Regions from separate parts of the Bacillus sp. GW821-FHT11D08 genome, predicted to be linked through region 2. Evidence: predicted binding sites of a transcription regulator. Region 2 holds the regulator's gene; the other holds the start of a gene.
The links. Region 2 encodes LexA, which represses DNA repair genes until DNA is damaged. Its sites were predicted from a motif close to CGAACATATGTTCG; they were not measured.

Region 1 (3,400 bases), on a different contig from region 2:
GATGATCGCGTTTTTCCGAAACACCCGCGGATGCTCCGCCGAATAGGAAGCGGCAAATGTATGGGGCCACATATAAAAGCCGAGGGCGGTCAGCAAAACCGTTGAGCTGAACCAGGAAACGCTCTGTCCGGTTTCCGGCAGCGTGAGAAAACCGGGTTTTGCGGTTTCAATTTGTTTGAACATCTCCGTAAACCCGCCATAGTAATGAATGGGCAGATAAATGCCTAAATACAGGACGATGCCTAAAATCATGATATCTTTAACGACTGATATCCACGCTGAACCGTGGATTCCTGATATCATCACATAAATCGTGATGGAGACAGCGCCGATCCAGACAGCGGCGGAGGGCGGAATCTGTCCGTATGACGTTGCTGAAACAATTAATCCGAGCCCTTTCAGCTGCAGGACGAGATAGGGGATGAGGGATGCGATGCCGACGAGCGATACGAGAATGCCGAGGAGCGGGCTGTTGTATTTTGAAATAAAAAAATCTGATTGCGACATCAGTTTGTGTTGTTTGGCGTAAGTCCACACGGCTGGCAGAAGCCAATATGACAAAATGTAGGCAAGGCAGCCGTACGCGATAATATAAAAGGCGGGGCCTCCTTTTCCGTAAGCCCATCCGCTTCCGCCGAGGAATGTAAAGGTCGTGTATATTTCTCCCGCCATTAATAAAAAGACAAACATCGTGCCGAAGCCGCGTCCGCCCACTGTCCATTGTTCAAGGTCCATATGTTTTCCTTTTCGGGCCCGGATTCCGAGATACACACAAAACAGGAGCACGGCGGCCATTACGGGAAATGCTGCGTTCATTCCGCCTCACCCGCCTTGTTTTCTTTGTCCAATTTGTAAACGGCGGCCATCAGAACGGAAGTCAGCACCGCCCAGATGACGACATACGCGAGAATGAAAGGCATTCCGAAAACATAAGGCGTCACCCGGTTGGCAAATGGAATGCCGGCGAGAATTCCGAAAAAGGGCAGGGCGGCGAGAACATGAATCAGTTTCATAACATTCCTCCTTTTCATTGAAAACAGCGTGTCCCGATTATAAAGAAAATCATGTCGAATGTATAGTGTGAATAGTCTGAAATTTATCAACTGAAAAGGAAAAGCAGTCCCGGCTGCTTTTTAAATGGTCGCAAGAGACAGGTAATATTCTAATAAGGCGGTTACCTGTTCCCGTATTCTCGGGTTGAAATAACGGTGTTTTTCTTCATAGCCGTTAATGGTGCATATATAAAGCGTAAATGCTTCGTCTCTTTCCGCTTCGTATATTTTAATTTTACGCTTTCTTAACTCTTTTCGAACATCACTCAAATCCTTTTGTGCTAATTTTAAAGAGCAGCTGATAAGCTGTTTATAGGGTTGTTTTAATTTGAACGGGCACGAATCAAGCGCTTCGAGGTCCCGGTTCAGGATGGCAGCCGCCATGGGCAGAAACAGCCCTTTTTCGATGAGATCGCGGGTGCCGCTCCGGATGTCAGGCATAAATACTCCTTCTTTCTTAAAAAAGAGAACGTTTGTTCTTATTTTATACTCGCTTACACGATATTTCAAGTCGGAAAATCTCGTAAACATTTTCGTTTTTTGGAGATAATGTGTAGAATAAGGATAGACAAACTCGTTAAGGAGTATAAACGTTGGAGCAATTTTTATCATATTTGACTGAGGAACAGCTGACGGAATGGTTCCAAAGCTATAGAGCTTTCGGCCCGGCGGCTGCGGTTGCACTGCCTTTTATTGAAGCGTTTCTTCCGTTTTTGCCGCTCGTTGTATTTGTGGTGGCGAATACGAATGCATTTGGTTTGTGGGAAGGTTTTTTTCTGTCATGGCTCGGGTCTGCGGCAGGATCGATGCTGATGTTTTATGCCGTCCGCCGTTTCGGACAGAAAAGAGCTTTCGGTTTCATCCGCAGGCATCAGACCATAAGGCGGATGATGCTCTGGGTTGAGCGGCACGGTTTCGGTCCGCTGTTTATTTTACTTTGCTTCCCCTTTACGCCGTCCGCTGCGGTTCATATCGTTGCCGGCCTGTCACGGGTGGGGGCGCTGCAGTTTATATCAGCAGCCGCTATGGGGAAAATGGTCATGATCTTTATGATCAGCTTTATCGGGTATGATCTTCACGCACTCATGACACAGCCTTTCAGGATGGCGGGCGCCATAATGGTGATCGCGGTGCTGTGGTATGTCGGAAAGCATATCGAACGGCGTTTACAGATGAGAATCAGTCAGCATGAGAAAGACGGAGGGAGACAGGAATCTTGAAAAAACGATTTTGGTTTATAGCCGGCGTGCTTATCGTTGTTTTGGCCATACAATTAAAGAATGCCATTTTTATTGATTATAAAGTCGAAGGAATCAGCATGAATCCGACCTTTAAACAAGGAAATGAGCTGATGGTCAACAAGTTTTCCCATCGTTACAAAACGATCCGCCGTTTCGATATTGTCCTGTTTAAAGGCCCGCACCGCAAAGTGCTGATCAAACGTGTCATCGGGCTCCCCGGCGAGTCAATCGCATACAGGGAGGATCAGCTGTATGTGAATGGAAAACGGGTGGCGGAACCGTTTTTAAAACCGTTAAAGTCATCATTGTCCGCCGGGAGCCATGTGACCGGTGATTATACGCTGAAGGAAACGACCGGGCGCAAAAGCATACCGAAGGGACAATACTTTGTTATTGGCGACAACCGCATATACAGCCTCGACAGCCGTCATTTCGGTCCGATTAAGGATAAAGACATTGTCGGAGTCATCAGTGAATCAGACGCCAAGTAAACGGCGTCTTTTTTTTCGGAAATGATTGTAAAAAAGCAGAGGGAAGACTATAATGAAAATTGTTACGCGCGAAACAAAAAGGAGGCGTTTTATTTTTTGGTGATTTTGTTACTCGTGTAACAAAAAATATGAAAGAGGGCTGATGAGATGAAAACACAGGCTGCCATTATCGGGGGAGGTCCGGTCGGGCTTATGCTTGCATCAGAACTGGCGCTGGCCGGAGTGAAAACGACTGTTATTGAACGATTGAAGAAGACGGTGCCATATTCCAAAGCGCTTATTATGCATCCGCGAACACTTGAGCTTTTTGCCATGAGAGGCATATTGGAACGCTTTTTGGAAAAAGGGACGAAGGTGTCTTCCGGCCATTTTTCCATGCTGGATACACGGCTGGATTTTTCTCGGCTGGATACGAAGCAGAATTATTCGTTAATGCTGCCTCAGGCAGAAACGGAGCGGATTTTGGAGGAGTATGCATCAAGTCTCGGCGCAGACATCATCCGCGGGGCGGAAGCGATGGCTGTCACCCAGACGGATGACGGAGTGGAGACGGTGTTCCGGGACGAAAGCGGTATCCGCACTCTTCACAGCTTATATGCCGCGGGTACAGACGGAG
Region 2 (3,400 bases):
AAGAAATCAATGTCCGATGAAATGATCAAATATAAATGGATTGAAAAATGGGACGGAAAAACGCCGAAAGCGACAGGCACAGACTCACTGCTGCAGCTGCCGCTGGACGATCAGAAGCAAAAATAAAAAGAGAAGGAGGCGATTGCCTCCTTTTTATGTTTTTTCCTGAGGGTCTTTTTCCGGCACTAATTCTTCAGACGCCTCGGTTTGATAGCTCCATAGCGTGCTATCCGTCTCTGTTGTGTCCTGATAATCTTCGGGAAGTACATATTGCTGCAAATACCGGTGAAAAAATGCCTCAAAAACAGAAATGCAAAGTGCAGAGATAACCGATGCCGCGGCAGGCGAGACATTAAATCCGCCAATGTTCATAAGGAATATCCATAATATAATGAATGAAATCCCGAAATCAGCTGCAACGGCTGTGAAATTGCTTGTTCTCGGCAGAATCATGCAATCACCCGCAAAATAAGTGATTAAACTTAAGATCACTGTAATAAACAGAACGTTTAAAAAGGTTACTTGGTACATAAGATCCAGAACAATGTACAGTAAAGCAAGTGTGAGCGCCGTTTTAGAAGCGAAAGCAATTACGTGTTTCATTTGAACCACCTTCGTTATTTCGTTTAGTCTTCATTGTAAGCAATCCGCAAATTTTTAAACTGGTATATAGTGGTTATAAAGCATACGTTTTAATAAAATGTGAATAGACATCACAGGATTCACAAGTTAAAATATGTAAAAAGGGGGATGCAAATGAAAAAATACTGGATATGTATTGCTGTTTTTTTATTATGTTTTAGCGGAATACACTCAGCTAAAGCGGCTACCACTGAATTCGGATCAAAAACAAGCTTCACTTTGGAGGGAAATGCAAAAGAGTTTCATATTGAAAATCCGGGGGCTGTAGCTGCCGACGATTACTTTTTAGGATATAAGTTCACCATAATGAACAACTCTTCGTGCGGTTTAAGCATGAAACTCCAGCGGATGGCGCTGAACGGGAATTTTTATACATTAAGTTCTAAAAACTACAGCGGCAGCTGGTTAAACCTCAGTGCCCAGGATAAAAAATCAATTGATCCGTATCACAAATACAGAATTCTGGTTGAAAGTTCTTCAAACGTCTGTGGCCCCGTCTATATTAAAGGGTTTTACGGTGTAGAATATTATCATTTTGATTGAAAATAGATACTCGCTAAAGGCAGCGGGTTTTTTTATATTTAAATATAAATTATTGTACTATGTACTAAATATTCATATATAAATTTTAATGCACCCGCCCAAAGAAAACATAAACAAAAGTAAATTCATCACGCACAAATATACAAAGTTGAAAAATGAATGAAAAGTTTCTCGAGGGAAACATTATTAGTTGACTTCAAAAGTGTGATGTCGGATAATAAGAATGTAAGTTTTTCCTCCTTAGCAGATTCGTTTCTTAAGCCAGGGCGAATCTGCTTTTTTTATGCAAAAAAACCCCTCTGTAAGGGGTTTTTTACGATAAATGAAGTTTAATAGAATTAATGTACGGCTCTGAATACGCCGATAACTTTCCCCAAAATGCTTACGTTTTGCAGGATAATCGGCTCCATCGTCGGATTTTCCGGCTGCAGCCGCACATAATTGTCTTCTTTATAGAAGCGCTTGACCGTCGCTTCATCATCTTCGGTCATAGCTACGACGATTTCTCCGTTATTGGCCGTGTTCTGCTGTTTGACAATGACGTAATCTTTGTCAAAAATGCCGGCGTCGATCATACTTTCTCCCATGATTTCTAACATAAAGACATGTTCGCCCGGAGGAACCATCCGGTCAGGAAGCGGAAAATACTCGTCGATATTTTCAACAGCCGTAATCGGAATACCCGCCGTCACTTTCCCGATGACCGGAACGTTTACGACCTGGCTTTTCGGAATGTGGACTTCTTCTTCATCCAATACCTCAATCGCCCTCGGTTTAGTAGGGTCCCGTCTGATCAGGCCTTTTGTCTCCAGCCGCGCCAAATGGCCGTGCACGGTTGAACTGGAAGCCAGTCCTACTGCTTCTCCTATCTCTCTTACAGAAGGCGGATATCCTTTCGTTTTTACCTCTTCTTTAATAAAACGCAGGATATCAAGCTGCCTTTTTGATAGCTTCGTCATATTTCGCACCTCAAAACGTCGATTTTAAGTAGATTATAGCATGATTTTCCTGACAGTACAAACATAGGTTCGAAAAAAACGATTGACAGAAACGTTTGTTCGTATATACTGAAAGGTATAAAAAGCGAACAAACATTCTTATCGGAGGTTGTTTACATGGCGAAAGAATCTATTATATTTGTCGGGCTGTTTACTGCGATTTTAAGTGCCGCTATTTTACTTGTCTCATGTGCGGGAAATGATCAGTCCCTCAGCCAATATGTTAAAATAAAGGTTCAGGACGGCGATACACTCTGGTCACTTGCGGATCATGTAGCAGAAAAGAAACACATTAATAAAGAAGATTTCATTGAGTGGGTGACGGAGAATAATCATCTCCAAACTGCTGATATAAAGCCCGGAGACGAACTTATTCTTCCGGTTAAGAAAAAGCATCCGGCCGTATATCAGCTGGCCATTGTCAATTAGAGAGGAAAGAGAGAAATGAAGGCGCTCATTTATGCCCGCGTAAGCACAAACAAAGAACAGCAGCAAACATCATTAAAAAGACAGGAAGAGGAGCTCAGTGAGATAGCTGCTGCAAACGGCATGGAAGTCGTGAAAGTCATTTCTGAGAAAGCCAGCGGTTACGAAATGGACCGCGACGGAGTATTTGAAATGCTTGATGAAATTAAAAAATCACATATTGACGCGATATTGGTGCAGGACGAAACGAGATTGGGAAGAGGAAACGCCAAGATTGCGCTTTTGCATTGCATTTACAGGGAGAACGTAAAAATATATACGACGGCTCATAAAGGTGAACTGGAGCTTTCCGAAGCTGATTCGATGGTACTCGAAATCGTCAGTATTGTTGAGGAATATCAAAGGAAAATTCACAATATGAAAATCCGGCGGGGAATGAAAAGAGCCGTGAAAAACGGCTACAAACCTGAACGGAATCTGAAAAACAGACATGAAAACAGCGGAAAAGAAAAAAAAGAGGTTCCGGTTTCGGAAATTATCAGGCTGAGAGCCAACAAGCTTACCTTTGCAGAAATCGCAGCGACCTTAAGGGGATTCGGCTACGATGTGTCCAAAGCCACGGTTCACCGGCGGTTTCAGGAATATACCGCAGACACAGAAGGCAGCTGACGCGCATCAGTTGTAAAAAAGACTGCGTTTTAGTAGTATATAATCAACACGCACCAAAGGAGCTTATTATGATTTCTAAAGAAAAAATCGCAAGAATTAACGAATTGGCTCAAAAAGCTAAA

Region 1: a site for LexA is predicted at 1,519-1,532, ahead of AC1RRX_RS04170 (YhjD family protein). Genes of this name have one in related genera too.

What each region holds. Positions count from the first base shown of each region.
Region 1 is NZ_JBXARS010000002.1:117,125-120,524, forward strand. Features, by position in the region: gene AC1RRX_RS04160 (sodium:solute symporter family protein) at 1-816, opposite strand, end outside; gene AC1RRX_RS04165 (DUF3311 domain-containing protein) at 813-1,013, opposite strand; gene AC1RRX_RS04170 (YhjD family protein) at 1,134-1,493, opposite strand; gene AC1RRX_RS04175 (TVP38/TMEM64 family protein) at 1,646-2,272, shown strand; gene lepB (signal peptidase I) at 2,269-2,784, shown strand; gene AC1RRX_RS04185 (monooxygenase) at 2,932-3,400, shown strand, end outside.
Region 2 is NZ_JBXARS010000004.1:111,961-115,360, reverse strand. Features, by position in the region: gene AC1RRX_RS10095 (prohibitin family protein) at 1-126, shown strand, start outside; gene AC1RRX_RS10090 (YndM family protein) at 154-603, opposite strand; gene AC1RRX_RS10085 (hypothetical protein) at 757-1,185, shown strand; gene lexA (transcriptional repressor LexA) at 1,524-2,144, opposite strand; gene yneA (cell division suppressor protein YneA) at 2,301-2,612, shown strand; gene AC1RRX_RS10070 (YneB family resolvase-like protein) at 2,628-3,278, shown strand; gene AC1RRX_RS10065 (DUF896 domain-containing protein) at 3,347-3,400, shown strand, end outside.